DNA from 3 places in the Pseudomonas sp. WJP1 genome. Region 2 is predicted to be linked to each of the others. Evidence: riboswitches for the same ligand, from Rfam matches in the RefSeq annotation. Region 2 holds a riboswitch; each other region holds the start of a gene.

Region 1 (6,783 bases), 1.1 Mb from region 2:
CTACGGCCCGGAACGCCGGGCCAATCCATTTGCCACCTTCGAAGCGATCCCGGCCCAGGCGCGTTATCAGTTCATGCTCGATAACGCCGAGTATTTCGTACGCACCTTTATTCGTGGCCCGGTCTGCCGCGGGCAGATCGCCACTGACGTGATCCGCGACAACTTCTGGGCGCTGTTCCAGGCGCCGGAACACGACCTCTACATCACCGACCCGAACTATCGCGGCCAGGCCACGCCTTTGCTGGCGATGCCGGGGCAGAACGACGATGTCGGCAGCGTCCTGAGCCTGTGGCACGACTACCGCGACAAGCGTAACGAATACGAAGCCCTGCGCCGGGACAGCTACGCCGATCTGCCGGCGCCGAGCTGGTCGAGCCTGTGGGCCGGTAACGACAACGCATTGCTGAGCATTTTCCGCCACTACGACAGCGCCGCCGTGACCAAGGGCCTGATCGGCGACGTGCCACAGACGATGTGGCTGTTCGACTTCCCGCTGCTGGAACGCACTTACTATCAGTTGGCGGTGAATTTCGACGTGTTCGGCAATGTGTCCCACCAGGCCCAGACACGCTTGTATTTCGACCTGATCCGCAATGGCGCCGAGCAGAATTTCCTGCGCCTGATGCCGGCGGATTCCCGCGACGATTTCCTCGACGATTGGTACCAGAACAGCGGTAAATTCAAGATGTGGCTGGATTATGAGTCCATCGACAATGACACGCCGACCGCCCTGAAGCTCGATGAAAAAGACCCCAAGCGCGACTTCGCCATGCAGCTGCTGGCCCGTTACGGCGAACTGAACGCCAAGCCTGACCCGATCAATCGCTGCGACGGCGCATACTGCTCGCGGCCGAACATCGATCTGGACCTGCAGGCAGCCGAGCAGGCTTTGAGCCGTTTGGCCTCACGGCCGGCGGCCGGCCTCAAGGTCATCGATCAACTGCCGGAAGCGACCATGCTGCGCATCGAGACCACGAGCGGTCAGCGTGTGGTCTACAGCCTGCTGCGCAACCGTGCGCACAGCAACGTGGCGTTCCTGCTGGGCGAGTCGCTGCGCTATCAGCCGGGGCTCGATACACTCACCATCTTCCCCGGGGTTCTAAGCAGCTACCCGAACTTCATGTTCAATATTCCGGCCGATCAGGTGCCTGAGTTTGTCGATGCGATGGAAAACGCCAAGGATGCCGACCGTTTCGAGAAAATCGTCGAACGTTGGGGAATTCGGCGCAGCCATCCGCAATTTTGGCAGTACTTCCATGACTTGAGTCGCTATATCCACGAAACCGAACCGGTGGAAGAGGGTGTGCTGGACATGAACCGCTACGAGAACCTCTGAATAATTCCCGTAGGAGCGAGGCTTGCCCGCGAACCAGGCGCTGTAGTCTCGGGGTAGACAGCGTTATCGTTCTTCGCGGGCAAGCCTCGCTCCTACAGGGTCAATCGTCCTTTCTTTTCCCGACAAAAATACTAGGACTTTGTCCGGCGCGATGATTGGCGTAAACTGCGCCCAAGCCTGCGAGGAGTTTCCATGACCGCTATTACCATCACCGACGCCGCCCACGATTACCTGGCTGATCTGCTCTCCAAGCAGAACACCCCGGGCATCGGCATCCGCGTCTTCATCACCCAGCCTGGCACCCAGTACGCCGAAACCTGCATTGCCTATTGCAAGCCGGGCGAAGAAAAACCCGAAGACACGGCGCTGGGGCTCAAAAGCTTCACCGCGTACATCGACCATTTCAGCGAAGCTTTCCTGGACGATGCCGTTGTCGACTACGCCACCGACCGCATGGGCGGCCAGCTGACCATCAAGGCGCCAAACGCCAAGGTGCCGATGGTCAATGCCGACAGCCCGATCAACGAGCGCATCAACTACTACCTGCAAACCGAGATCAACCCGGGGCTGGCCAGCCACGGCGGCCAGGTCAGCCTGATCGATGTGGTCGAAGACGGCATCGCCGTCCTGCAGTTCGGTGGCGGTTGCCAGGGTTGCGGCCAGGCAGACGTGACCTTGAAGGAAGGCATCGAGCGCACCCTGCTCGAGCGTATTCCCGAGCTCAAGGGTGTGCGTGACGTGACTGACCACACGCAGAAAGAAAACGCCTACTACTAAGGTGTTCGCTGCGGCATGAAAAAACGGCGCCCCGTGAGCGCCGTTTTTTTTGCGTGAAATTCACTGGGGCCATCGCTGGCAAGCCAGCTCCTACAGGGGATCGCGGTCAACTGTGGGAGCTGGCTTGCCAGCGATAGGGCCCTTATGGGCGATACAAATGTGCATGCCCGGCGCGATACAGCGACGATTCGCTGAAATGATCACTACCCAGCACATGCCCCACCAGAATCAACGCTGTACGGCGAAACCCCTTTTCTGAAACCTTTTCAGCTATGTCCGCCAGCGTCCCCACCACCCAATCCTGATCCGGCCAGGTCGCCCGGTGAATCACCGCGATCGGGCAATCCGCGCCGTAATGCGGCAGCAACTCGGCAAGGATTTTCTCCAGATGATTGACCCCCAAATGGATCGCCATGGTCGCCCCGTGCTGCGCCAGGCTGCCCAGTTCTTCTCCGGCCGGCATTGCGGTTTTATCAGCGTAACGGGTCAGGATCACGCTCTGTGACACGTCCGGCAACGTCAGCTCCGCGCCCAGAAGCGCTGCGCAGGCGGCCGTGGCGGTCACGCCGGGGATGATTTCAAAAGGAATGTCGAGCTCACGCAGGTGGCGAATCTGTTCGCCGATGGCACCATACAGGCTCGGGTCGCCGGAATGCACGCGGGCCACGTCCTGACCCTTGGCATGGGCGGCCTTGATCAATTCGATGATCTGTTCCAGGTGCAGTTCGGCGCTGTTGACCACCTGTTCGGCGCGGTGTCCTTCCAGCACCGCGGTGGGCACCAGCGAGCCGGCATAGATGATCACCGGGCAGCTGCGAATCAGGCGCTGGCCCTTGACGGTGATCAGTTCCGGGTCGCCGGGACCGGCGCCAATGAAATAGACGGTCATCGAAGGTTCCTGTTGAAAATGGGGGCTGGGCAAGGCTTCAGATGAAGATTGCTCATGATCGAATGCGCGGATTATCGGGGATTTTACGCGGCGCCGGCCAAGGCGAGGGTGGCCTGGGCATATTTTTGTCGGCGAATCAGCAATTTTGCCGGCGACTGGGCCAACTGTTCTGCCAGGGCCAGGGCGGCACTTTCCGCCACGCCGTAACAGCCGGTACGCTCGAACGCGATCTGCGAATGGTGGCTGAGGTGCGGTTGATAAGCTGCTAATTGTTCACTGCTGAAGTACCGCATCTCTAACCCAAGCTGTTCGGCCAGTTCGTTCAGGGCCGGTTCGTCGCGTTTCAAATCGATACTGGCCAGGGCCTTGATCCGATGCAGTTCGATCCGGTGCGCCTGCAGTGCCTGGTCGAGCAGTGCCCGCAACGTGCTGACGGGGCAGCCGCGCTGGCAGCCCAGGCCGACCACCAGGGTCGGCGCTGTGCTGAGGTCAGTCATGCGTGGTATTGGCCATCGCTTTTGCGGCGGAACAACCAGGCGCTGATCAGGCCCAGGGCCAGCCAGAACGCCACGTTGGTCAGCTGCGAAGCAATCTTGAACTGAGTTTCCAGTGCCTCTGGAGCGAGCATCGAGTGCACGTCCGGTTGCGGTGCGCCAATCACATGAGGCACGGCGAGAATCGCTACGCCAAGGACTTTCATCAGCCAATGGCGGCTGAACACGATCAGGGCGATACCGACAGCGGTGGAGGCGGCGGTGCCGATCCACCAGAGCTGGCGTTGCGCCAGATCGGCAGCCGCGGTGCCCGGCAACTCAGGGGGCAGGCCAAGAGTCGGCGCCAGCACGAAAGTCGCGTAGCCAGCCAGGCCCCAGAGCAGGCCCTGGGACGTCTTGGTCGGCGCGCGCAGGGTGTAGAGGCCGGCGAGCATCAGGGCGAAGCCGACTGCCACTACGAGGTTGCCGCCAGTGGTCGACAGCACGCGCTGCCAGCCGTCTTCCGGCTCCCAGGCTTCGCCGTCGTGGGTGTGGGCCGCGACGCCCGCGGCGTGTTCGTGGACTTCAACCGCCGCAGGTTCGGATTTTTCGTAGGTTTCGGCCTGCAAAATCAGCGGAGAAACCCAGAAGCTTTGCAGCAGGGTCAGCAGCAGGGCGGCCAGCAGCCCCGTGAACCCCGCGGTTTGCGCAATACGCTTGATCATGTCGGCAGGTCTCAATGGCACGGGAACGCGGAACTGTGGCGCGTATCGTGAGCCGCGTTGTGAACGGCTTCGATGTGCGAGAAACCGGCGAAGTACACCAGGCACGCGCCGAGGATCGACGCGCAAACGGCGGCGGTCAGGCGTTGCGACAGGGTAGTGGTGGTGCTGGCGGTATTGCTGTGGCCGGTGCTGCTGATGATCGACATGGCGCTTCCCTCTGTTCTGTCAGCGGGGAATAAGAGCGCAAGCAGAGCCCCGCACGACCGAGCGCGCAGAAGTCCGAACAGCGCCCGCCCACCGCGGGTTTGTTGATTGAAGTGATCGTATTGTTCACTTTGTGTTGCGGGCCGGTCTCCGGGCTCACGAGGGGCGCAGGTGTTAGCCTGAACCTGCAAGCGTCACCTTCCCATGCCGCAGTGGCACAGTGGATCTGACGCTTCGCTCGCTTACCGTTGCGGGGGCAGCACCGGACTGACATGGCCTGAAGTAAAGCACATGATTCACCGGTTTCCCGTTTCACCCTGTGAAGGGCACCCGTAACAAGATGCGTAGGAGAGCATGGGCGGGGGTGGGGCGTCAATTGGCAAGGGTTCTCAACTCGGGACCGAGTCGCTCCATTCGCGAGCAAGCCCGCTCCCACATTGGAATGCGGTCACCTGTGGGAGCGGGCTTGCTCGCGAAGGGCGCACCGCAGGAATCATGTGAACATTGACCCGCCCCGATACCATGCGTAGCCTTGCGCTTTCGAGGTTCTTCGGCGTTTGTCGAAGCTAAGAAGGGAACGCGGTCAATGCCGCGGCTGCCCCCGCAACTGTGAACGGTTCAGTTTCTGCCATGCCACTGCATGCGCCAGCCATGGCGCGCGCGGGAAGGCGCAGCAACCGCCAGTCCAATGACTGGCCAGCCGTCAGCCAGGAGACCTGCCTCGATACAGATTCTCACTACAACCGGGCGGGGTGATCCGGTGGCGAACGCATCCGGCGCGCTTGTGCGTTGCCGGTTCTCGTCCCGTATGCCCGCCACCTTGCCAAAGGGCATCCGATGAAAACACTGGCCAAACTCCCCGTCACCATCGTCACCGGCTTCCTCGGCTCGGGCAAAACCACCTTGCTGCGGCACATGCTCGACAACGCCCAGGGCCGCCGCATCGCGGTGATCGTCAACGAGTTCGGCGAGCTGGGCATTGACGGCGAAATCCTCAAGCAGTGCTCCATCGGTTGCACCGAAGAAGAAGCCAATGGCCGCGTCTACGAACTGGCCAACGGCTGCCTGTGCTGCACCGTACAGGAAGAGTTCTTCCCGGTGATGCGCGAACTGGTGGCCCGTCGCGGCGATCTCGACCACATCCTGATCGAAACGTCTGGACTGGCCCTGCCGAAACCCCTGGTCCAGGCCTTCCAGTGGCCGGAAATCCGCAGTGCCTGCACCGTTGATGCGGTGATCACCGTGGTCGACAGCCCGGCAGTGGCGGCTGGCACCTTCGCCGCGTTCCCGGATCAAGTCGACGCCCAGCGTAAACTCGACCCGAACCTGGATCACGAATCGCCACTGCACGAGCTGTTCGCCGATCAACTGGCCAGCGCCGACCTGGTGATCCTCAACAAGGCCGACCTGATCAGCCCCGAAGACCTGGCCCGCGTGCGCCTGGAAGTCGCCGAAGAACTGCCGCCAGCGGTGAAAGTCATCGAAGCCAGTAGCGGTCGCCTGCCGCTGGACGTGCTGATCGGCCTCGGCGCCGGTTCCGAAGAACACATCGACAGCCGCCACAGCCATCACGACCACCACCATGAAGGCGAAGACGATCACGACCACGATGCTTTCGATTCGATCTCCATCGAACTGCCGGCATCCGACGAAAGCCTGCTGATGGATGCGCTGACCCAACTGGTGGTGCAGCACGGCATCCTGCGCGTCAAAGGCTTTGCCGCGGTTCCGAACAAACCGATGCGCCTGCTAATTCAGGGCGTGGGCACCCGTTTCGACAAGCATTTCGACCGCCAGTGGGGCGCTGAAGAAGCGCGCACCACCCGCCTGGTATTGATCGGCCAGGCACTGGACGCCGCAACGCTCGAAGCGCAATTGCGCGCCGCGCTCAGCGTGTAACCCATGCACCTGCTCAGGACCCAGCCCGGCGGATTCGTGTCGGATGACAACATTGCCGACCTTGGACAAACCCCCGCCGAGCTGGTGATCCTGTGCAGCGGCGACTCCAGCCTGGCGCTGCTTGCCGAAGCGGCGCAGCAGTTGCCCGACGATTACCCGAGCGTGCGCCTGGCCAACCCGATGCAGGTGCAGAACCATGCGTCGGTCGACCTGTATGTCGACGAAGTACTGCGCCACGCCAAAGTCATCCTGATTTCGCTGCACGGCGGCATTGCCTATTGGCGTTACGGCGTCGAGCGGCTGGTGGAGTTGTCGCAGCGGGGTGTGCAGCTGATTCTGGTGCCCGGCGATGACCGCCCGGACCCGGAACTCAGCGATCTCAGCACCGTGGGCGTTGAGGATCGCGACCGGCTTTGGCAATTCCTGCGTCAGGGCGGCATGGGCAATGCCCTCGACTTTTTCCGCTGCCTGGCCAATCGT
Region 2 (6,783 bases):
ACAAGTACATGGCGTTGGGCATCATGGCGGGTTTGTTGAGCATTCCGCTCAGCATCATCATTATCGCGATGAGCATGCAGTTTCTCGGGCTGGGCGTGCGTCCCGACATTGCCACGGCGGGTGAAGCCACCCAGGCGCTGAATTTCAACCTGGGGATGCTGGTGCGCAACCTGATGCCCCTGATTCTGTTCTGTGTCGCGCTGGCGGCAGCCTTGCGCTATCTGCCCAACTTGATGGTGCAGCTGTTTCTCCGCTTGGGGCAGGTCGTGTACGGGGCGGTGACGTTGGTATTGGTGGCCTCGATCGTCGAATACTTCACCTCGTTTTTCAGCTCGGTATTCGGTACCTGGGGTTTCGCCCCCATCATTGCCGACAAGGAAGATCAATTCCGCGCGCTCGAAATCGCAGGCTATGTCGGCATCATGCTGTGCGGTGCCTTCCCGATGGTCTATCTGATCAAGCGGTTTCTTTCCCGGCCCATCGAAAAGGTGGCTTCCCTGCTGGGCCTTTCTCCTGTGGGAGCAGCCGGTCTGCTGGCGGCGTCCGCGAATATTCTGGCGATGTTCCGATTGGTCGCCGACATGCCGCCCAAGGACAAAGTGTTGGTGATCGCCTTTTCGGTGTGCGCCGCGTTCACCTTTGGTGACCATCTGGCCTATTCCGCCAACTTCCAGCCTTCGCTCATTCTTCCACTGATCATCGGCAAACTCAGTGGTGGCCTGATCGGCATGTTGCTCGCTTACTGGCTGGCGGTACCCAAGGCGCTGGAGCTTGGCGAGAAGGACATCCCGGCGCGTGGGCTCAGTGCCGCCACTGAACCGACCTGATACCAGCGGCATCCGGGCGCTCCCTGGTTGAGTTCGAACGTATCGCGCTGGTGTCTTGTCAGCTATCGTGCGCATGCATTCGAGCCACCGGGGTGGCTCGATTTCCGGAGCGCAAGCGAGCGAACATGAAAGCCTGTGACGCAAGAATGCTATCGACCCTGATAAACGCCGTGGGCACGGATCGACTGGGAGCCGCTATTGATCTGGCCCTGAGAGACTCATTGGGTTTCGATATGAGTTGCGCTTATCTCTTCCGCTTCAATCACGCGCCGATATTGATCCACAACGGCTACAACAAGTCGGTCCCCGAAAAGACGCTCAATGCCTATATTCGCGGTGGCTACCTGCTCGACCCGTTCTATGTGGCCTGTATCAACAATCACCCGGCCGGTTTATGGCGGATGAGTGACCTGGCACCCGACAGTTTCTTTTCATCGGGCTTTTCCATCTCCAAGGACCTGCATCCCTGTGTGTCTTCCGAGTACGGTACGCTGATTGAAGAAATAGGTTTCATCATTCCCGTCCAGCCACGCGTCGCGATTGTCTATTCGCTGATGCGCAACCTGAAGAATGGAGCCTTTCTGAGCACGGAAATGAAGGCGCTGGAAACCCTGGCACCGGTCATCGATTCCCTGCTGCAATTGCATTGCCGGCTCAGGCACAGCGATTTTTATGCAGGCGTTGAGAATACGGATGCGAGATCGGAGGATGCTTTCGTGCACATCCTCAAGGGGCAACTGACGGAAACCCAGCGCTACATCGCCAAACTGATCCTGCAGGGCCACAGCAGTACGTCGATCGCCGCGGCACTGAAGATATCGGAAGGCACGGTTAAAGTTCACAAGCACAACATTTACCAGCGCCTCGATATCTCCACCAACGCCGAGCTGTTTCGCCTGTTCATCGGCTATCTGACCGGGCCCCTGTGAACGCCTGTCAGGATGAACGCAAGCGCAGGATGTGCGCGCCGTCGAAGGGGTCGATGAGGTAGTGCGCGTGGACGCCGAAGGTGTCCAGCAGGCGTTGCGGGGTCAACACTTCGAGCGGCTTGCCAAGGGCCACCAGGCGGCCTTTTTCCAGCACCGCCAGACGATCGCAGGTGAGTGCCTGGTTAAGGTCGTGCAGGGCAATCACGGTGGTCACCGGCAAGGCCTGAACCACCTGCAGAATCGCCAGCTGGTGCTGGATATCCAGGTGATTGGTCGGTTCGTCCAGCAACAGGATCCGCGGGCGCTGGGCCAGGGCGCGGGCGATGTGCACGCGCTGCCGCTCGCCGCCAGAGAGGCTACGCCAGGTGCGCCGGCAAAGATGCGTGGCATCGACGTCGCGCAGGGCTTGATGGACGATCTCTTCGTCCGCTTTCGACCAAGGACTCAAGGCCGACAGCCACGGCGTTCTGCCCAGGGCCACGGCATCGAACACACTGATCGCGTCCAGGGTGTCGGCGTGCTGTTCAACCACCGCCAGGGTCTGGGCGATGGTTCGCCGTGACAGTGCCTTGAGCTCCTGGCCGTTGAGGTGGATGGCTCCCCGGCTGGGTTGGCGCACGCCGGCCAGCAGCTTGAGCAGCGTGGATTTTCCTGAGCCATTGGGCCCGACAAGGCCCAGGGTTTCGCCACGGCGAATGTCCAGGTGGATGTCGTGCAGTAATTCAGTGTCGCGGATACGGAATCCGAGGCTGGAGCAACTCAGCGAGGCTTGGTCGATAACAGGGGCAACAGCATTCATCGGGCATTCCTCCGACCGACCAGGATCAGCGCGAACACCGGCGCGCCGACCAATGCGGTAATCACACCGACCGGAATCACCTGGCCCTTGATCAACGTGCGCGAGAGCACATCGGCGGCCACCAGGAACACCGCACCGCCCAGCGCACTGGCCGGCAGCAGGCGCGTATGCCGAGTGCCCAGCAACAGCCTGGCGGCGTGGGGAATGACCAGCCCGACGAAACCGATGGAGCCGACAATCGACACCATGACCGCCGTCACCAGGGCGGCACAGCTGATCAACAGAAATTGCACAGGCCGTACCGCAATGCCGAGCGAGGCCGCGGAGTCGGCGCCAAAGGTGAAGGCATCCAGTGCACGGCGGTGCCACAGGCACACCGCAAGGCCGGCTATTGCAACCGGTACGGCCAGCCACACCGAGGGCCAGCGCACGCCGCTGAGATTACCGAGCAACCAGAACATGATGCCGCGCGCCTGTTCGGAGCTGGCCGACTTGGTGATCAGGAACGCGGTGAGCGCATTGAACAGCTGCGACCCGGCGATCCCCGCCAGGATGATCTGGCTGGTGCTGCCAGGCGAACCGCTGGCACGGCCCAGCAACACAACCACGGCGAAAGCGGCGACGGCACCGGCAAAGGCCCCGACCGACATCGAAATCGCCCCGGCCCCCAAACCCAGCAACGCCACCAGCACCGCACCCGTTGAGGCCCCCGCGGAAATACCGAGCAGGTAGGGATCGGCCAACGGATTGCGCAGCAGCGATTGCAGGATCACCCCGCAGGTCGCCAGGCCCGCCCCGCACGCTGCCGCCACCAGCGCGCGAGTCAGGCGGTAGTTCCAGACGATGCCTTCGTCGATGGGATCGAGGGCATACCCGGCCGCCCACAGTTTGTTGGCCAGCACCTGGAACACCACACCGGGTTCGATGGGCGTTTCACCGATGGCCACACCGGCAATCACGACCACAAGCAGCATCGCCAGCGCCAGCAGAGCGCGAATCAGGGTCGCGGTCATTTTGGCAGGTCGTAGCGGTTGATGGCCGTTGCCAGTGTTTCGAGACCGTCGAAGATTCTCACGCTGGCCTGCATGGCCATGGCGTCGAGAATGATGATGCGGTTGTTTTTCACGGCGTCCATGTTGCGGGTCACGGGATCGCTGCGCAGGAAATTCAGCTTCTTTTCATAGTCGTCAGCCGGGAAACGACGGCGATCCATGCGGGCGATGACCAGGAACGTCGGGTTGGCCTTGGCGATGGTTTCCCAGCCAACCGTTGGCCACTCTTCGTCGGACTCCACTACATTGCGCACGCCCAAGGTGCCCAGCATGAAGTCGGGAATGCCCTTGTGCCCGGCGACGTAGGGATCGATATCCAGGCTGGCACTGGAAAACCAGACCAGCGCGCTGGTGTGCGTGAGGTCTTTGTCCTGCACCGCGGCAATGGATTTGGCCAGGCTGGCCTGCAGTTGCGCGTTCAGTTGCTGCCCGCGGGCCTGCACATCAAAAATCTCGGCCAGCTGGGTGATGCTTTTGTAGAGGCTGTCAATGCGGAACGGCTGCAGGCGGGTGCCGTCGGCGCCCACCAGGTTGTCCTTGGACTCGCAGTCCGAGGGCATGAGATAGGTTGGAATCTGCAGTTCGTGAAACTGCTCGCGGGTAGCGACGGCACCTTGCGGGCCGACCATCCACTCAAGCTCGACGGCGACCAGCTCCGGGCGTTTGCCGATCACCGACTCGAAACTCGGCTCGTTATCGGCCAGGCGTTCGATCCTGTCGTTTTGCCCCTTGTACTTGCCCAACACGTCATTGAACCACAGCGAAGTACCGACCAGTTTGTCACCGAGTCCCAGGGCGAAGAGCATTTCAGTGCCGGCCTGGCCGATCGTCACAGCACGCGCAGGGGCGTGGGCGAACGTCAGCGTGCTGCCGCAATTCTCGATCGTCAGCGGGTAATGGGTAGGGGAGGCGTAGGCGAGGGCAGAAAGACCCAAACCTGTGACGAGGGCGAAAAAGCGCGGCAGCAGCATGATGCAATCTCCATTTGAACCGTACACGCAGCGAGGGTGCAAGGTCTGGAAAACACATCATCGAGCGCTGCTGAAAAAGCAGCGCAAGGCCGGTCACTTGAGTGACGCGCGCGCAAGGATGTCCTTCCCGGACACCCCGCCGGTTAGTGATTGTTGCGGCCGGCAGGTCTCCTGACTGATGCGTCATGGCATGCTCCAGCCTTCCCGGGAATCGATCCCAGTGGCAGTTCAGGAGCAGGCTCGGCACCTACAGTTGCGGGGGCAGTTCCGTTTGATGCGATGGCAGCATCTCGGATTCCCTATTATTCCCATTTGGGAACCGGCGGCGGCATGGTAGTCGATCATGCCGCCCGAGGCGAACCCATCGCCTGATCAGAAGTATTTGAGCCAGCCGATATCGCGACGACGGGCCTTCAATGCAGCGAACCAGCGCACCGGTAGATACAGCATTGCCGCAAGGAGCACGGCCGTCAGCCACACGGCCCCTATGCCGTCGAAGCCGAAGTAGTCGCCCTGGTTCAGGCCGAACAACGCCACGCTCAGCACATACAGCATTTTCAGCACATACAGATGGAGCAGGTAGAAGAACATCGGTGCTGCGCCAAATACCGCCAGGATGCTGATCCACTGGCGTTGCCGGGCCCGCTCGAAGCCAAGCAGCAGCAACAGCCCCACACCCAGCGTCAGGCACAAAAACAGCAGGGAAGGTGGGTATTTGGTGATGTTGAACACGCTCATGAGGGTGTGGGTGGTGCTTTCATGCACCACCCACTGCGCCTCGCCATAACCGTTGACCAGGCGCAGGGCGATGAAGCCGATCAATGCGCCGGCCCCGGCCAGCAACAGGTAGCGCTGGCGCACGGGGGCGGAGGTTGAGCGTGCGAACCAGGGGCCGATGCCGTAACCCAGGGCGATGACCCCGATCCACGGCAGCACGGGGTAGGAGGTACGCAAACGCAAGTGCTCGCAGAATTCGATCCAGCCGCGATCATGCAAAATCGCCCAAGGCAGGTGCAGCGCCGATCCGGGCAGGAAGTGCAGGGGATCGAGCAGGTTGTGCCCGCCGACTATGGCCAGGCCCAGGACACAGAGGATGGGCAGAGGCAGCCAGACCAATACGGCGAGGGCAATCATGCTGACGCCAATCGCCCAGATCACCTGCAGGTAGATCACAGTGGGCGGGAACTGGAAGGTCCAGGCGAAATTCACCAGGGTGAACTCCAGCACAACCAGGAACAGGCCACGCTTGAACAGGAACATCGACGGCTTGCCCTGGTGCTTTTCACCGTACAGGAAGGCTGACAGGCCAGTGAGAAGAACGAACACCGGCGCACAGAGATGGGCGAGCGTGCGGCTGAAAAACAACGTCGGCTCGGTGCTGTCGATGAGCATCGGGTCGGTGACCTGGCGGTGCAGGAAGAACGTTTCGCGCACGTGATCCAGCAGCATGAAAATGATCACCAGGCCCCTGAGGGCATCGATGGACATCAGGCGTTGGCTCAGGCTGGTGATGGGCGGGATCTGAACAAGGTTTGTCATTGAGAGTCGCAGGCAGGGGGTGGGTCACGCTGTCGGGTAACAATTAACAGCTAGCGCGTTGATATAACGTAACATACAGTGCCGACTTGTGGGCGTTTTTACTACGGATGTTGCGGTGCCTGTCTAGTGCTGACATCGAGCGCTTTGCCGACGTTGCCAGCTTCGCCTCGTATGCCTGACGCGTAAAGTGACACGTGTTGGACACACTGGTGGAGTCAACGTTTCTGTGGGGCAGTTAACTGCCAGGGCAGTGCTTGTTTCTGTATCACCACCGCTTGATCCACATGGGGGTCAGGTACGATTCGGTCTTAGCCAATGAAGCGAAACCCTGCAGTTAAAAGCTAAGGGCGAGTTTGCTCTTGGGCTTGACTTAAAATCGGCTAATGGGTGTCCCTTTTGTTCCGCCGTTTAGCTATGTTCCTTCTCTCAGTGTTTTTATTCTTGCTGCCACTTCTTTTAATATTTTATTTGCTTCGATTACGTCGCCTTCCCACTCTGTTAGCAATGAATGGTTGCTGCCGTATTTAAAGTTGCGGATTGTTTTTGAGGTTTTCCCACGGCCGGCTATTTTTTTTAGTTCTCGATAGGCGAGATCAGGATATCCAAATTGGTTCACTGTCGTGTCAAGAACTCGTTTTCTAGCTTGATCAAAAAAATTGAAGCTTT
Region 3 (6,783 bases), 1.3 Mb from region 2:
GCCATTGGAACAGGGCGCAACCGCCCCGGGGTTGGAAGCCGTGCCGCGTCAACAAGGTTGCCAGCCGCTCACTGGCCTCATCGGCGCGCACCCGCTGACGCACGTGCCCTTCGGTGTCGCGCAGGCACGCCTGGCCCAGCACTCGGGTCGGTCCGCTGACCGCCCACGGCCCCACCTGCTCGGCGAGCAATCTGAGCAACTTGCGCTCAGCCAGGACAAAACCCAGGCGCACGCCGGCCAGGCCGAAAAACTTGCCAAAGGAACGCAGCACGATCAAGCCGACCTGATGGGCAAACGGCGCCACACTCAGGTGCGGCGTGTTGTCCATGAAGGCCTCGTCCACCACCAGCCAGCCACCCCGCGGGGCCAAGCGCGAATGCCAGTCGAGCAGCCGGGCGGGCGTCAGGTTCAGCCCGGTCGGGTTGTTCGGGTTGACCACCACCAGCACGTCGAGGCTGTCGACGAAGAAGTCGACTTCCTGCTCCAGCACCTCGCGCACGATGTAGCCATTGCGGCGCCACGCCTCGGCATGTTCGGCATAACAAGGCGACAGCACGCCGACCTTGCCCGCCCGGCGCAAACGCGGCAGCAACTGGATGGCCATCTGCGAACCGGCGACCGGCAGTGCCTGCAGGGTCCCGTAGTAGTCGCAGGCCGCCTGCTCCAGGCCGTCATCGGTTTCCGGCAACCGCGCCCAGGCCCGTTGCGGGATCTCCGGCACGGGAAACGGCCAGGGCGCCAGGCCGCTGGACAGGTCAAGCCAATCGGCTTCGTCGATGCCATAATCGTGCGCCGCCTTGCGCAATCGTCCGCCGTGCTCAAGCATAAAATTCAGACCCCACGCACAGAATCAGCAGCCACAACCATACCCCTCGCTGCACCAGTTGCCAGCCGCGGTCGATGGCGTCGGCATCCGCCGGAACGCCCTCTCCCAGCGTCGGGCGCTGATGCAGTTCACCGTGATAAATCGCCGGCCCGCCCAGCTCGACGCCCAACGCACCGGCACCTGCCGCCATCACCGGGCCGGCATTCGGGCTGTCCCAGGTTGGCCCCTGGGTGCGCCAGCATTTCAACGCCAGGCGGGTTTTGCCCAGCAGCGCATAGGTCAGCGCCACCAGGCGCGCCGGAATGTAATTGAGCACGTCGTCGATCTTCGCCGCCGCCCAGCCGAATCGCTCGAAGCGTTCGTTGCGATAGCCCCACATCGCGTCCAGGGTGTTGCTCAAACGGTAGAGCACCACGCCCGGCGCACCGGCCACGGCAAACCAGAACAGCGCGGCAAACACCGCGTCGCTGCCGTTTTCCAGCACCGATTCGGTGGCGGCACGGGCGACGGCGGTTTCATCCAGATCACTGGTTTTGCGGCTGACCAGGTAACTCACACGCTGGCGCGCTTCCTCAAGATTATTGCTGCGCAAGGCCGTGGCCACCGGCGTGACATGCTCGCCGAGGCTGCGCATGCCCAGGGCGCAATAGAGCGCGAGAATCTCGACGATCCAGCCGACGTAAGGCGCCCATGAAAACGCCGTGGCCAACAGGGTCAGCGGCAACACGGCGATCACCCACGCGGTCACCCCATGGCTGCGCCAGCCGCGACCGCCGCCATTGAAACGTTGCTCGATGCGCTCGGCAAAACGGCCGAACGCCACCAGCGGATGCCAGCGCTTGGGTTCACCCAGCAGCGCATCCAGCGCTACCGCGGCGACACTCAACAACGCCACACTCATTGACTCACTCCCCAATAATTTTCATACAACAGCTCACTCAGCGGACGCGCCTGCGCCCAGCCTTCGAGTACCAGCATCGGCGCCGGATAGAAGGCCTTGACCGGCCCCAGGCAGAGAATGGCCAAGGGCTTGGCGCCAGGCGGCAGGCCCAGCAGGTCCGCCAGGGCCTGCGGTTCGAACAGCGAGACCCAGCCCATGCCCAGCCCTTCGGCGCGGGACGCCAGCCACAGGTTCTGGATCGCGCAGGACAGCGAGGCCAGGTCCATTTCCGGCAGGGTACGACGGCCGAAGATATGCCGTTCGCGATCGTCCATCAGCGCGGCGACCAGCACCTCGGCGCAATCGTTGATGCCTTCGACCTTGAGCTGCATGAATTCGTCGGTGCGCTCACCGAGGGCTTCAGCGGTGCGGATACGTTCCTGCTCCACCAGCCCTTGGATCTGGCCGCGCAAGTCGCGGTCGCTGATGCGGATGAAGCGCCAGGGCTGCATCAGGCCGACACTCGGCGCCTGATGCGCGGCCTCGAGCAGGCGCCGCAGCAATTCGGGTTCGACCGTGCCGCCGGCGAAGTGACGCATGTCGCGGCGTTCGCCAATGGCGCGGTAGACCGCTGCGCGTTCGGCGTCGGAGAAGGCGTTGTCAGTCATGGCCTCTTCGCGAGCAAGCCCGCTCCCACAGGGGTTAGGTGATCAACTGTAGGAGTGAGCCCGCTCGCGATGGCGTCCGCACAGTCAGGCACAAATAGAGCAGCTATCGCCGATGGATTGGACGGGAAATAAAAATGCACATAAGAGGCCGTCATCCGCCCCTCGCGATACACCGCCTCTGCCCCGCGCCCGCCGTTAGGGCTCAGACCACGCGCAATCGGCTCAAGCTCGGTAATGGTCAACGAATGATGATAGGTATGCCCACGCAGAGACCCTTCCGGCAGTTCAACCGCTTGCAAGGCCAACGCAGCAAGACGCTTCTGCATCACCGCATCACCCTTCAACAAACCCACCAGCTCTGCACGCGCCCCCTCGACATCGGTCAACGAATCGAGCAAATAAAGCATGCCGCCGCATTCGGCCAATAAGGGTTTGCCGGCGGCGTGGTGAGCGCGGATCGCGGCCAACATCGAGGTATTTTGCGACAGCGCCACATGGTGCAATTCCGGATAGCCGCCCGGCAGGTACAGGCTGTCTGCCTCCGGCAAGTCCACATCACGGATCGGCGAGAAAAACCGCAGTTCGGCGCCCATCGCCCGCAGCAAATCGAGGCTGGCGCCATAGGTAAAGGCAAACGCTTCGTCGCGGGCCACGGCAATGCGCACGCCAGCCATCAAGGGCTCGACCATCACTACATCTGGCGCGGCGAACTCCACGGCCGGCGGCAGCGCGACTTCACAACTGCTAGCCAGGGCGTCGGCCGCCGCATCGAGGCGTGCATCAAGATCGTTCAACTCACTGGCCTGCACCAGACCCAGGTGTCGACTCGGCAATTCGATGCCGGTCTCCCGGGACAAGGCGCCGTACCAGCGCAGGCCTTCGGTCAGGCTGCCTTCGAGCAGTTGCGCGTGGCGCAGGGTGCCCACGCGGTTGGCCAGCACGCCGGCAAACGGCAAGTCCGGCTGGTAGCGCGCCAGACCCAGGGCCAGTGCGCCAAAGGTCTGGGCCATGGCGGTGCCGTCGATCACAGCGAGCACCGGCACGCCGAAATGCCGCGCCAGGTCAGCGCTGGACGGCGTACCGTCGAACAACCCCATGACGCCTTCGATCAGGATCAGGTCGGCGTCGCGGGCGGCCTCCCACAACAGGCGACGACTGTCCTGCTCGCCGACCATCCACATGTCCAGCTGATACACCGGCGCTCCGCTGGCACGTTCGAGGATCATCGGATCGAGAAAGTCCGGGCCGCACTTGAACACGCGCACCTTGCGACCCTGGTTACGATGCAACCGGGCCAGCGCGGCGGTCACGGTGGTCTTGCCCTGACCGGACGCCGGCGCGGCAATCAGCACCGCCGGGCAATGTCGAGGCTGGTTCACAGCTCGACGCCTTTTTGCGCCTTGATACCGGCCTGGAAGGCGTGCTTGATCATGCCCATTTCGGTGACCGTATCGGCCAGCTCGACCATCTCCGGCTTGGCGCCGCGACCGGTGACCACCACGTGCTGCATGGGCGGGCGGGCCTGCAAGTCGCTGAGCACCTGATCGAGATCGAGGTAGCCGTGCTTGAGGGCGATGTTCAGTTCGTCCAGCACCACCAGGCCGATCGATGGGTCGCGCAGCAATTGCTGCGACACTGCCCAGGCCGCTTCGGCAGCGGCGATATCGCGCTGGCGGTCCTGGGTCTCCCAGGTGAAGCCTTCGCCCATCACATGAAAACGCACTTGCTCGGGGAAGCGTCGGAAGAACAACTCTTCGCCGGTGCTGTTGCGCCCCTTGATGAACTGCACCACGCCGCACTGCATGCCATGCCCCATGGCACGCGCAAGCATGCCGAACGCCGAGCTGCTCTTGCCCTTGCCATTGCCGGTCAGCACCAGCAGCAGGCCGCATTCGTTCGGGGAATTGGCGATGCGTTCGTCGATCACGGCCTTTTTGCGCAGCATGCGCGCTAGATGACGTTCGTCACGATCAGGGGTATCAGACATGGGGGAGCTCTCCGTTGAGGCAGGATTAACGGCGGGCAGGCACAAGAATAGACGGCAAGAAGCCTGGCATCGCCCACCGTGATGCCGCTTGGATGGATCAGGCCGGTCTCCGGGCTCATGAGCGGCGTGATGCCAGACTGCGCGCCTTCCCGCATCGATGTTCGACGCAGTGGCTTCAGACGCAGTTTTCACTCATTTACCGTTGCGGGGGCAGCGCCGGGATCGCAGGGCTTCATCGACTGAAGCGCTCACTCACCGGCTTCCCTGTTTCACTCTGTCGACCCAAGCCACAGAGCACCTGAAACAAGCGGCGAAGGTTAGAGGGTTGGGGATGGAGCGTCAATTGAAGACGCGGTGCCACAACGAATAACTGCCACCGATCAATAAAATGACGTCAATCTTGCGCCACACTGGCAGCAGTGATATCAAATAGCCACGACCTCAAAACACAATAACAAGGGTGAACCCCATGCAAGGCATGATCATCAGTAATCCGAAGCTGGAATTCCTGCGTCCGGTACTGGAACGCTGGTTCGACTGTATCGACCGCTACAACGCCGTGCGCGGCGACAGCGAGACACCCTACTGGCTCGACGAAAAAGCCAACCTGGGCCTGCTATCCGCCGCGGCATGGATGGCCGAAATGATCACGCTGCAACAATCGCCCACGCGCAAACAGACCGAAGAAGGCGAACGTAATGGCCGCGCCGATCTGTTTATCGCCACGACCGAAGCACGCGCCTGGCTGCAGACCACCCAACGCTGGCCGCGAGTCAACAGCCTGAACCTGACCCAGGCCCTGCAGGACATCACTGGCGACGCAAAGAAAATCAGCTACGCCAGCGACCTGAAAATCGGTTGCCTGTTCGTCGCACCGCACAAGAGCCAGCAAGGCGCCACCCCCGAAGAACTCCAGGACATGGTCGATGACCTGCAAAAGGAGCATTGCTGCGCCGTGGCCTGGTATTTCCCCTATGCCTATCGCAAATTGCGCAATGAAGCCGGCCACTATCACCCCGGTATTGCCGTGCTGCTCAAGGAAGCTCGCGGCTGAGGTTGAACCATCGGGCTGCCACGCTTCTCTATGATTTAAGCCACTTCATTCATAGGGAAGGTCAGCAATGCGCACGTCCCAGCTGGTTTTCGTTATCGCATTAGCGGGAGGGCTCGCCGCCTGTGGCGAAACCGCCCGCTTGCAAGTCATCGACGGCACCGGGCCGTCCCCGAAGCTCCCGGAACCGAACAAGACACTGTTCCCGACGATGAACATCGCCCCGGCCATCGGCTGGGCGGACGGCGCAAAACCCGTCGCGGCCAGCGGCACTCAGGTCGGCGCATTTGCCGAGGACCTTGATCATCCGCGCTGGCTGTACGTGCTGCCCAATGGCGACGTGCTCGTCGCCGAAACCAACGCCCCGCCCAAACCCGATGACAACAAAGGCATCAAGGGCTGGATCACCAAGAAAGTCATGGGCCGCGCCGGTGCCGCCGTGCCGAGCCCGAACCGCATCACGCTGCTGCGCGATACCGACCACGATGGGATTGCCGAAACCCGCACGGTATTCCTCGAAAACCTCAACTCGCCCTTTGGCATGACCCTGGTCGGCAATGACCTGTACGTGGCCGACACCGACCGCCTGCTGCGCTTCCACTATGAAAACGGCGACACGGCGATCAAGTCGAAACCGATCAAGGTCGTCGACCTGCCCGGGGGCACCCTGAATCACCACTGGACCAAGAACGTCATCGCCAGCAAGGACGGCAGCAAGCTGTACGTCACGGTGGGTTCCAACAGCAACGTCGGTGAAAACGGCATGGACCAGGAGCAAGGGCGCGCGGCGATCTGGGAAGTGGATCGCGCCACCGGCAACCACCGGATCTTTGCTTCAGGCCTGCGCAATCCCAACGGCATGGCCTGGGAGCCACGAAGCGGTGCGCTGTGGACGGCCGTCAACGAGCGGGACGAAATCGGCAGCGACCTGGTACCGGACTACATCACCTCGGTGAAAGATGGCGCTTTCTATGGCTGGCCGTTCAGTTACTACGGCCAGCACGTCGACGTGCGCGTCGAACTGCAAAACCCCGACCTGGTGGCCAGGGCGATTGCCCCGGACTACGCGGTGGGGGCCCACACCGCTTCACTGGGCCTGGCGTTTGCCGAAGGCAACAGGCTGCCCGCGCAGTTCAAGGAAGGCGCGTTCATCGGCCAGCATGGCTCATGGAACCGCAAGCCGCACAGCGGCTACAAAGTGATTTTCGTGCCTTTCAGCGGCGGCAAGCCGAATGGGCAACCGGTGGATGTGCTCACCGGGTTCCTCAACGACGAGGAAAAAGCCATGGGCCGGCCGGTGGGCGTGGTGATTGATCAGCAAGGGGATTTGCTGGTGGCCGATGATGTGGGGAACAAGGTGTGGCGGGTGTC

Evidence for each region. A riboswitch is a leader RNA that binds a small molecule or an ion and turns the genes downstream of it on or off. The one in region 2 is predicted to bind cobalamin.
Region 1: another riboswitch for cobalamin. It lies ahead of cobW (cobalamin biosynthesis protein CobW); the one in region 2 lies ahead of OH720_RS14075 (ABC transporter substrate-binding protein).
Region 3: another riboswitch for cobalamin. It lies ahead of cobO (cob(I)yrinic acid a,c-diamide adenosyltransferase); the one in region 2 lies ahead of OH720_RS14075 (ABC transporter substrate-binding protein).

The regions. Positions count from the first base shown of each region.
Region 1 covers NZ_CP110128.1:4,205,488-4,212,270, reverse strand. The annotation lists gene OH720_RS18865 (fatty acid cis/trans isomerase) at 1-1,336, shown strand, start outside; gene nfuA (Fe-S biogenesis protein NfuA) at 1,529-2,113, shown strand; gene cobM (precorrin-4 C(11)-methyltransferase) at 2,256-3,002, opposite strand; gene OH720_RS18850 (cobalamin biosynthesis protein) at 3,086-3,499, opposite strand; gene OH720_RS18845 (CbtA family protein) at 3,496-4,200, opposite strand; gene OH720_RS18840 (CbtB domain-containing protein) at 4,212-4,406, opposite strand; cobalamin riboswitch at 4,529-4,753, opposite strand; cobalamin riboswitch at 4,931-5,142, shown strand; gene cobW (cobalamin biosynthesis protein CobW) at 5,242-6,303, shown strand; gene cobN (cobaltochelatase subunit CobN) at 6,307-6,783, shown strand, end outside.
Region 2 covers NZ_CP110128.1:3,096,559-3,103,341, forward strand. The annotation lists gene eutH (ethanolamine utilization protein EutH) at 1-827, shown strand, start outside; gene OH720_RS14060 (helix-turn-helix domain-containing protein) at 953-1,756, shown strand; gene OH720_RS14065 (ABC transporter ATP-binding protein) at 1,764-2,555, opposite strand; gene OH720_RS14070 (FecCD family ABC transporter permease) at 2,552-3,556, opposite strand; gene OH720_RS14075 (ABC transporter substrate-binding protein) at 3,565-4,578, opposite strand; cobalamin riboswitch at 4,723-4,917, opposite strand; gene OH720_RS14080 (DUF1624 domain-containing protein) at 4,951-6,117, opposite strand; gene OH720_RS14085 (RHS repeat-associated core domain-containing protein) at 6,530-6,783, opposite strand, start outside.
Region 3 covers NZ_CP110128.1:1,836,817-1,843,599, reverse strand. The annotation lists gene cobD (threonine-phosphate decarboxylase CobD) at 1-826, opposite strand, end outside; gene cbiB (adenosylcobinamide-phosphate synthase CbiB) at 819-1,727, opposite strand; gene bluB (5,6-dimethylbenzimidazole synthase) at 1,724-2,374, opposite strand; gene OH720_RS08415 (cobyrinate a,c-diamide synthase) at 2,371-3,753, opposite strand; gene cobO (cob(I)yrinic acid a,c-diamide adenosyltransferase) at 3,750-4,361, opposite strand; cobalamin riboswitch at 4,445-4,678, opposite strand; gene OH720_RS08405 (hypothetical protein) at 4,831-5,415, shown strand; gene OH720_RS08400 (PQQ-dependent sugar dehydrogenase) at 5,483-6,783, shown strand, end outside.